DNA from 3 places in the Streptomyces sp. NBC_01410 genome. Region 3 is predicted to be linked to each of the others. Evidence: riboswitches for the same ligand, from Rfam matches in the RefSeq annotation. Region 3 holds a riboswitch; each other region holds the start of a gene.
What was found. Region 3 has a riboswitch for cobalamin ahead of OG741_RS26420 (ribonucleoside-diphosphate reductase subunit alpha). Riboswitches for the same ligand answer to the same signal wherever they lie in the genome.

Region 1 (3,269 bases), 4.5 Mb from region 3:
ACATTCCCCGGGTCGCCACCTACCGGCCCGGCAAGGATCCGGATCACTCCGGCCTGCGGCTGCATCGCGAGGCCGCCGAGCGGATCAGCGCCGAAGGCGCCCGGCTGAAGGCGCTGCTCGCCGTGCCCGCGATCGTGGACCGGCTCGGAGTGCCCAGGGAGTATGTGCGCCGGGCCCTGCGGAGCGAGGAGGAGCTCCACCGGCTCACCAGTGCTCCGAAGTTCATCGAGCGGCTGATGAAGGTGAATCTCGTCGATGTCGTACTCGAGCATCCGCAGCTGCTGCGGAAGCTGGGCATCGATCCCGGTCTCGTCGAGGCACTGCTCGCCCTCAAGCCCCCGGAGCTGTCCGAGCGGCTGTCGCTCTCCTTCGAACTGCCCCGCTCTCTGAAGGAGTTGCGGCTCCAGCACATCACCGTGGAGCGCGACGGCATCAAGGCGCGCGTGGTGGGATCCGGCCTGCGCGTCGGGCAGTCCGGCGGCTCCTGAGGTGACCCGGCGCTTTTCCGGTACGGGTACCGCCGCGCACAGCCGTACCGGAAAAGCGGGTCGCCGGGCCTGATCAGGTGTACATCAGTGAGCCGGGCGTGGTCAGCAGCTCGCCCGTCTCCAGCCAGGTCTTGAGGCCGGAGAGGATCATCGGCCAACCGCCGTACAGCTCCTCGTTCGCACCCTCGCGCAGCTGGTCGTGCGTGACGGTGAGCCGGCAGGAGTCGCCGACGGGCTCGATGTCCCAGGTGACCCTCGACGTGCCTTCGGCTTTCACCTCGTCGCTCCAGAGCGCGACCATGCTCTGGACGAGCTTGCGCGGTGGATCGATTTCGAGGATCTCGCCCTCGCCGAGCAGGCCGTCGGCCTTGGGGGAGCTCATCTCGAAGCGCCCGCCGGGCTGCCAGTCCGAGGTGACCCGCATGCCGAAGTTGTACTTGCTCCGGATCTCGGGGTCGGTGATCGCCTCCCAGAGGCGCTCAGGGGTGGTGCGGATGTAAATCTCGAAGACCTTTTCCATGGGGCTCTCCAGTCGGCTCTTGAGGCCGCTGAGTGCGGCCGCCCAGGGTTCCGCGTACTTGCTCACCCACCGGTCGTGGACGAGCCGGATAGGGACGGGGTTCAGGAAGTGGAGCTTTTCCCGGCCACGGCGCCTGGTCACGATCAGGCCGGCTTCCTCGAGCTGCTTGAGGTGCTTCATCACGCCGAAGCGGCTGATGCCGAAGCGTGCCTCGAGCGCGCTGAGCGTCTGCCCGTCCTGACGGAAGAGCTCGTCGAGGAGACTGCGCCGCGTCGGGTCGGCCAGTGCCTTGAACACTTCGTCCATGCCATCCAAAATAGGTGACTGTTTGGTCACATGTCAATGACGCGCCTAGGGTGATCGTGCAGCTGGTTCGCCCTGTCCTCCAGGCAGGCGCGTCGCAAGAGGGAATCCGGTGGGAATCCGGAACTGCCCCGCAGCGGTGAGTGGGAACGACCGCCGTCATACGCACTGGATCCGGCAGCGGATCCGGGAAGCGACGGCCAGTAGGTGCCCGCGTACGCAAACCTCGTACGCGCGGGCGTGCCCATGAGTCCGAAGACCTGCCACTGCCCGTGCGCGAACGCGCGCGGAGATCTCGGTGACCTCGTGGGCGGGTCGGCGGCATGGGCAGACGGGTGTGTCTGCCCTCCTTCGCGTTCCACGAGCTGTCCGAGGTCATGGACGAGTACTCGCGAAGGAGAGTTCCGTGACCAGCACATCCACGGCCGCAGGATCCAGGGCCACCGTCCACGGCTACCCCCGTCAGGGCCCGAACCGGGAACTGAAGAAGGCCGTCGAGGGCTACTGGAAGGGCCGCGTCGACGCCGACGCCCTGCAGGAGACGGCCGCCCGGCTGCGCCGGGCCACCTGGCAGCAGCTCGCGGGCGCCGGTATCCACGAAGTCCCCACCGGAGACTTCTCGTACTACGACCACGTCCTGGACACCAGCGTCATGGTCGGCGCCATTCCCCCGCGTCACCGGGCGGCCGTCGAAGCCGACGCGCTCGACGGCTACTTCGCCATGGCGCGCGGAACACAGGACGTCGCCCCCCTGGAAATGACCAAGTGGTTCGACACCAACTACCACTACCTCGTCCCCGAACTCGGCCCCGACACCGCCTTCGCCGCCAACTGTGCCAAGCAGGCCACCGAGCTGAAGGAAGCGCTCGCGCTCGGACTCACCGCCCGCCCGGTGCTCCTCGGACCGATCACCTATCTGCTGCTCGCCAAGCCCGCGCCCGGAGTCGCTTCCGATTTCCAGCCGCTCACCCTGCTGGACCGGCTGCTGCCCGTGTACGCCGAGGTGCTCCGCGAGCTGCGGGCCGCGGGCGCCGCCTGGGTGCAACTCGACGAACCGGCCCTGGTCCAGGACCAGCCGCCCGCCGTGCTCGGCGCCGCGGGCCGTGCCTACCGCGAGCTCGGAGGGCTCAGGGACCGGCCGAAGCTGCTGGTCGCCTCCTACTTCGACCGGCTCGGCGAGGCGCTTCCCGTCCTGGCCAAGGCCCCCGTCGACGGACTGGCCCTCGACTTCACCGGCCCGGCCCACGCGAACCTCCGCGACCTCGCAGCCGTCGGCGGACTGCCCGGCAAGCGGCTCGTCGCCGGAGTCGTCGACGGCCGCAACGTATGGATCAACGACCTCGGGAAGTCGGCCGCCACCCTCGCCACCCTGCTCGGGCTGGCCGGCCGGGTGGACGTCGCGCCGTCCTGCTCCCTGCTGCATGTGCCGCTCGACGCCGCCGCGGAACGCGATGTCGACACACAGGTCGCCCGCTGGCTGGCCTTCGCCCGCCAGAAGACGGCCGAGGTCGTCACGCTGGCCCGCGGGCTGACCGAGGGCACCGACGCCATCGCCGCCCAACTCGCCGCCAACCGGGCCGACCTGCTCTCCCGCGCCACCTCCGCGCTCACCCGCGACCCCGCCGTTCGCGCGCGCAGCGCGGCCGTCACCGCGGCGGACACCCGGCGCAGTCTCCCGTACGCGCAGCGCGCCGCGGCCCAGCGCGCACGTCTGCGCCTTCCCCTGCTGCCCACGACCACGATCGGCTCGTTCCCGCAGACCGTCGAACTGCGCACCGCACGGGCCGACCTGCGGGCCGGGCGCATCGACACCCAGGGGTACGAGGAGCGCATCGAGGCCGAGATCCGCGAGGTCGTCTCCTTCCAGGAGAAGACCGGAATCGACGTGCTCGTGCACGGCGAGCCCGAACGCAACGACATGGTCCAGTACTTCGCCGAACAGCTCAGCGGCTATCTCG
Region 2 (3,269 bases), 3.6 Mb from region 3:
ACCCGTACCGGCAGCAGCCCGAGCCCGTCGACGGCGCCCGCGCGCGACTCGACCTCGTCCTCGATGTGCTCGCCCAGCACCTGGAAGCCGCCGCAGATGCCGAGCACCGGCCGCCCTTCGGCGGCCCGGCGTACCAGAGCCTCGGCGAGCCCACGCTCGCGCAGCCACGCCAGCGCCTTGACCGTGCCCCTCGTACCCGGCACCACCACCAGATCGGCGTCGGCGAGCTCCTCGGCCCGGTCCACGAAGCGCACGACGACGCCGGGTTCGGCGGCGAGCGCGTCCACGTCCGTGAAGTTCGACATCAGCGGTACGGCGCACACGGCGACGCGCAGCACATCCTCGCCGACGGGCGGCGCGACCACCGACTCCCGTACCGCGCCGCGCAGCGAGACCCGCAGCCCGTCCTCCTCGTCGATGCCGAGACCGTGCGCGAAGGGCAGCACGCCATAGGTGTGCCGCCCGGTCAGTCCGTGCAGCATCTCCAGGCCGGGTTCGAGGAGCGTCACATCCCCCCGGAACTTATTGACCAGATAGCCCGCGATCAGCGCCTGGTCCTCGGGGGCGAGGAGTGCCGTCGTACCGAAGAAGGAGGCGAAGACGCCGCCGCGGTCGATGTCTCCGACCACGAGCACCGGCAGGCGCGCGGCCCGCGCGATGCCCATGTTCACGATGTCCGTACGCCGCAGATTGATCTCGGCCGGACTGCCCGCCCCCTCGCAGATCACGGCTTCATACGTGCCCCGCAGCTCCTCCAGGCACTCCACGACGGTCCCGAACAGGGACTCCTGCCGCCCGCCGTGGTAGCCGCGGGCGCTGAGTTCACCCACAGGCCTGCCCATCAGCACAACCTGACTGGAGCGGTCACTGCCGGGCTTGAGCAGTACCGGGTTCATCAGCGCACTCGGCTCCACGCGGGCCGCCTGCGCCTGCATGGCCTGCGCCCGTCCGATCTCCGCGCCCTCGCGCGTCACGAACGAGTTGAGTGACATGTTCTGCCCCTTGAAGGGCGCGACCTTCACCCCCTGCCGCACCAGCCAGCGGCAGATCCCTGCCGTCACGACGCTCTTGCCCGCGTCTGACGTGGTTCCCGCGACCAGCAGCCCGCCGCCCCTGCGCCCGCTCATCCCCGCCCCTTTTCCGCGCGCCGTGCACGCAGCGCATGCCCCGCGAGGCGCCCCGCCGCGCAGGTCGCGAGTGTCAGCCAGCCGACGCGGCGCGAGAGCCGCACGGCACGTTCGATGTCGCCGAACTGGACAGGGCGGCCCTCACCGTTGAGTACGGGACGGTGCTCGACGCGTCCGGCGTAGGAGAGCGTTCCGCCGAGCCGTACACCGAGCGCACCGGCGAAAGCCGCCTCCACCGGACCCGCGTTGGGGCTCGGATGCTTCTTCGCGTCGTCCCGCCAGGCCCGGGCGGCCCCGCGCGCGTCCCCGCCCGCGAGCACCGCCAGCGCCGCGGTGAGCCGGGCGCCCGGCCAGCCCGCGACGTCGTCGAGCCGGGCTGAGGCCCAGCCGAACCGCCGGTAGCGGGGCGACTTGTGGCCGACCATCGCGTCCAGGGTGTTGACCGCCCGGAAGCCGACCAGCCCCGGCACGCCCGCGAGCGCCCCCCAGACCAGCGCGCCCACCACGGCGTCGGAAGTGTTCTCGGCGACGGATTCGACGACGGCGCGCGCGATCTGCTGCTCGTCCAGGGCCTGCGGATCGCGCCCGCACAGATGCGGCAGCCGCTCCCTGGCCACCTCCACGTCCCCGGCGGCCAGCGCGCCACCGATGGCGCGTGCCTCCCGGCCCAGCGAGGTGCCGCCGACGACGGCCCAGGTGGCGGCGGCGGTCAGTGCGACGGACGTGGCCGAGCGGCCCCGTACGCCACGGCTCAGCAGTGCGGCGGCAGCGGCGGCGCCTCCGGCGCACACCACGGTGTGCAGCGCGCCCCACCCCCGGTGGTCACGCCACAGCACACGCTCGACAGCACCCGCGGCCCGCCCGAACGCGGCGACCGGATGCCCTCGGCGGGGATCGCCCAGAAGCAGGTCACCGGCCAGGCCGGCGGTGGCGCCGTACACGAATCGGCGGTCGGCACGCATGGGTTCAGGCCGTCGTTCCGCCTCGTTGGAACCTCGTACTCACCGCAGGAACCGAACCGCAGCCGCGCATGGCGATATGTCCTCACTCAGGGTGTCCGCGCCCTGGTTCGACGTGACCGGCGGTGAGAGTTCCTGGCTTCCGGGGGAGTGCTCCCCCGTGACAGTGGCGGGACCGCGCCGGATTCGCACCGGCTTCCTCTTCTGCCGCCGTAGATGGCCCCGGCAGTCCACCACGCTGCGAGAACGGGCGTCAACTGGCCTTTGACCTGCACGGGGAGAGTGTGTTGGGGCACACACGCGGGCCGGGTCACCCGATGGGGTGACCCGGCCCGGACCCGCCGAATCCGAAACGGCTGTCAGGTGACGATCAGATAGATCCCGTACGCCACAGCCGCCGCGCAGAGCCCGAAGCACGCGTACGCCCCGGTGCGTGCAAGAACCGCGGAGCCGCCGCTCGTGGCCGCGGACTCCTGCTTGGTCAGGCCCACCACGCCCAGGGTGAACAGACCCACCAGGGCGACAGTGGCGACGAGGCTCACGCCGAAGACGGAGCCGAGTGCTGCCCAGTCGATTTTCATGCTGATCTGTCCTTACACCGTGGCCGGACGCGTCGGCTCGGAGCCGGGAGCGGGGATGGTCGTCTTGAGGTCCTGCGCGGGCGTGCCCGCCGGCGGCGGGGTGACGGCCGCGATGGCGGCGGTCACGACGCCCGCGGGCTCGGCTTCCGTGTCATTGACGTTGGTGTGGTCGACCACCTGGCGGCGGGAGACGAACCAGATCGCGGCGCAGGCGCCGATCAGGAAGGCCGCGACGACCGCGACACCCCAGTCGCCCTGCTTGGTCACGAACTCCGAGCCCGCGGCGACCAGAGCGGCGGCGGGCAGCGTCAGGCCCCAGGCGACGAACATCCGGGTGGCGGTGGACCAGCGGACCACGCCGCCCTTGCGGCCCAGGCCCGCGCCCATCACGGCGCCGGAGCAGGAGTGCGTCGTCGACAGCGAGAAGCCGAGGTTGGAGGAGGCGAGGATGACGCTGGCCGCACTGGTCTGGGCGGCGAAGCCCTGCTGCGGCTGAAGGTCCGTCAGGCCCTTGCCCATGGTGCGGATGATGCGCCAGCCGCCGAGGTAGGTGCCCATCGCGATGGCGAGACCGGCGGAGAGGATGACCCACATCGGGGGGT
Region 3 (3,269 bases):
CCAGTGGGGTTACGCCACGCTGGCACTGGGGTCCGCCCTTGCGCTGTTCATGTATCCGCACTCGATCACGGCGACGCTCTCCTCGCGCAGCCGCGACGTGATCCGGCGCAACACCACGATTCTGCCGCTGTACTCACTGATGCTGGGCCTGCTGGCGCTGCTCGGCTTCATGGCGATCGCGGCGGGCGTGAAGGTGAAGAACGGTCAGCTGGCCATCCCGCAGCTGTTCGAGAACATGTTCCCCGACTGGTTCGCCGGTGTCGCCTTCGCGGCGATCGGCATCGGGGCGCTGGTGCCGGCGGCGATCATGTCGATCGCGGCGGCGAATCTGTTCACGCGGAACATCTACAAGGACTTCATCAAGCCGGACGCGACGCCCGCGCAGGAGACCAAGGTCTCCAAGCTGGTGTCCCTCCTGGTGAAGGTCGGCGCGCTGGCCTTCGTCCTGACGATGGACAAGACGGTGGCCATCAACTTCCAGCTTCTGGGCGGCATCTGGATCCTCCAGACCTTCCCCTCGCTGGTGGGCGGCCTGTTCACCCGCTGGTTCCACCGCTGGGCACTGCTGGCGGGCTGGGCTGTCGGCATGATCTACGGCACAGCGGCGGCGTACGGAGTGGCCAGCCCGACGCAGAAGCACTTCGGCGGCTCGTCGGCGGAGATTCCGGGCTTCGGCGAGATCGGGTACATCGGTCTGACGGCGTTCGTGCTGAACGTGGTGGTGACGGTGGTGCTGACGTTCGTACTGCGGGCGTTGAAGGCGCCGGAGGGCGTCGACGAGACATCGCCGTCGGACTACACGGCGGACGCGGGGGATCCGGGCGTGAAGGCGGAACTGCCGTCGGCGACGGCGGGCGCGGGTCACTGACGGTCGGACGTGGCGCGGGTGCCGCTGCGCGGGGCTGTTCCCCTACCCGCCCCTTCCCGATCCGGGGGCAAGCCCCCAGACCCGAATGCGACCTTCGGCCGCATGTCCTCAAACGCCGGACGGGCTGGATGTGCGGCCGAGCCGCATATTCAGCCCCTCCGGCGTTTGAGGAGCGGGGTCCGGGGCGGAGCCCCGGTTAAGGGAAGGGGCGGGGTGGGGAACAAGCCCGCCGCAGGCGCACCCCGCACCCCGTAGCCGCCCCGACACAACATGTGGTGGGTGCGGCAACTCCCCGCCCCCACATGTATGCTCATGCTCGCTGTCGCCGCAGGGGAATCCGGTGCGAATCCGGAACTGTCCCGCAACGGTGTGATGCGGTGCGCTTTGTCGTACCCCACCAGTCCGAAGACCTGCCGACGGTGCATCCGGCTCGACCGAACCGGGTGCCGACACGTCCGGGCCTCGCGGTTGGGCCGGTGGACGCGGTGAGCCGTCCCCTGACGCGCGCCCGTGACCCCCTCCCCCCGCCGGCCCAGAGCCGAGCGAGGGAGAGCACCACGTGACCATCGCGCCAGCCGATCCGGCTTCAGGCATCTCCGAGCAGGTGGCCGACGGCCCCGGGACCGCCCTTCTGCGGACCCTGACGGGTCTCACCGCCGATCTGCCCGACACCGACCCCGGCCGTGTCGCCGCCGCCGCGCTGCGCGGCCGGCACGCCGGTTCGGACGCGGCCGAACTCCGGAGCCTGGCCACCGACGCGGCCGCGGGGCTGATCTCCGAGGACCCTGCCTACTCCCGGCTCGCCGCCCGCCTGCTGACCCGTCATATCGCCGACGAGGCAGCCGGACAGGGCGCGGTCTCCTTCTCCGCCTCGGTCGCCGTCGGCCACCGCGAGGGCCTGATCGCCGACCGCACGGCCGAGTTCGTGGCGCTGCACGCCGCCCGGCTGGACGCGCTGATCGACCGGGACGCGGACGACCGCTTCGGCTACTTCGGTCTGCGCACCCTCTACAGCCGCTATCTGCTGCGGCATCCGATCACCCGTCAGGTGATCGAGACCCCGCAGTACTTCATGCTGCGCGTCGCCTCGGGCCTCGCGGAGGACAACAGCACCCGCGCCCTCGACGAGGTCGCCGCGCTCTACCGGCTGATGAGCAGGCTCGACTACCTCCCCTCCTCGCCCACGCTCTTCAACTCCGGGACCCGCCACCCGCAGATGTCGTCCTGCTATCTGCTGGACTCCCCCCTTGACGAGCTGGACTCGATCTACGACCGCTACCACCAGGTCGCCCGCCTGTCCAAGCACGCGGGTGGTATCGGCCTCTCGTACTCCCGTATCCGCGCCCGCGGTTCGCTGATCCGCGGCACCAACGGGCACTCCAACGGCATCGTGCCGTTCCTGAAGACCCTCGACGCCTCGGTCGCCGCCGTGAACCAGGGCGGCCGGCGCAAGGGCGCGGCCGCGATCTATCTGGAGACCTGGCACGCGGACATCGAGGAGTTCCTGGAGCTGCGCGACAACACCGGTGAGGACGCGCGGCGTACGCACAACCTCAACCTCGCGCACTGGATCCCGGACGAGTTCATGCGCCGCGTCGAGGCCGACGCCGAGTGGTCGCTGTTCTCGCCCGCCGATGTGCCCGAGCTGGTCGACCTGTGGGGCGAGGAGTTCGACGCCGCGTACCGCAAGGCGGAGGCCCAGGGCCTGGCCCGCAAGGCCATCCCGGCGCGCGAGCTGTACGGCCGGATGATGCGTACGCTCGCCCAGACCGGCAACGGCTGGATGACCTTCAAGGACGCCTCCAACCGCACCGCCAACCAGACCGCCGAGCCCGGCCGGGTCGTGCACAGCTCCAACCTGTGCACCGAGATCCTCGAAGTCACGGACGACGGCGAGACCGCCGTGTGCAACCTCGGCTCGGTCAACCTGGGTTCGTTCGTCGCGGGCGACGGCATCGACTGGGAGCGCCTGGACGAGACCGTCCGTACCGCCGTGACCTTCCTCGACCGGGTCGTCGACATCAACTTCTACCCGACCGAGCAGGCGGGCCGTTCCAACGCCAGGTGGCGTCCGGTAGGCCTGGGCGCGATGGGTCTTCAGGACGTCTTCTTCAAGCTGCGCCTGCCCTTCGACTCCCCCGAGGCGAAGGCGCTCTCCACGAGGATCGCCGAGCGGATCATGCTCGCCGCGTACGAGGCGTCCTGCTCGCTCGCCGAGCGCAACGGCCCGCTGCCCGCCTGGTCCGAGACCCGCGCGGCCCGTGGCGTGCTGCACCCCGACCACTACGACGTCGAGCTCAACTGGCCCGAGCGCTGGGACGCCCTGCGCGCGCGGGTGGCGAAGAGCGGCATGCGCAACTCGCTCCTCCTCGCCATCGCGCCGACCGCCACCATCGCCTCG

Region 1: linked by a shared signal. The riboswitch ahead of metE (5-methyltetrahydropteroyltriglutamate--homocysteine S-methyltransferase) and the one ahead of OG741_RS26420 (ribonucleoside-diphosphate reductase subunit alpha) in region 3 are both predicted to bind cobalamin.
Region 2: linked by a shared signal. The riboswitch ahead of OG741_RS09700 (cobalamin biosynthesis protein) and the one ahead of OG741_RS26420 (ribonucleoside-diphosphate reductase subunit alpha) in region 3 are both predicted to bind cobalamin.

Annotation. Positions count from the first base shown of each region.
Region 1 is NZ_CP109530.1:1,197,225-1,200,493, reverse strand. Features, by position in the region: gene OG741_RS05565 (DUF2993 domain-containing protein) at 1-488, shown strand, start outside; gene OG741_RS05560 (ArsR/SmtB family transcription factor) at 562-1,314, opposite strand; cobalamin riboswitch at 1,361-1,594, shown strand; gene metE (5-methyltetrahydropteroyltriglutamate--homocysteine S-methyltransferase) at 1,718-3,269, shown strand, end outside.
Region 2 is NZ_CP109530.1:2,090,943-2,094,211, reverse strand. Features, by position in the region: gene OG741_RS09705 (cobyric acid synthase) at 1-1,127, opposite strand, end outside; gene OG741_RS09700 (cobalamin biosynthesis protein) at 1,124-2,089, opposite strand; cobalamin riboswitch at 2,195-2,337, opposite strand; gene OG741_RS09695 (hypothetical protein) at 2,446-2,667, opposite strand; gene OG741_RS09690 (anion permease) at 2,680-3,269, opposite strand, start outside.
Region 3 is NZ_CP109530.1:5,703,611-5,706,879, reverse strand. Features, by position in the region: gene mctP (monocarboxylate uptake permease MctP) at 1-868, shown strand, start outside; cobalamin riboswitch at 1,134-1,301, shown strand; gene OG741_RS26420 (ribonucleoside-diphosphate reductase subunit alpha) at 1,428-3,269, shown strand, end outside.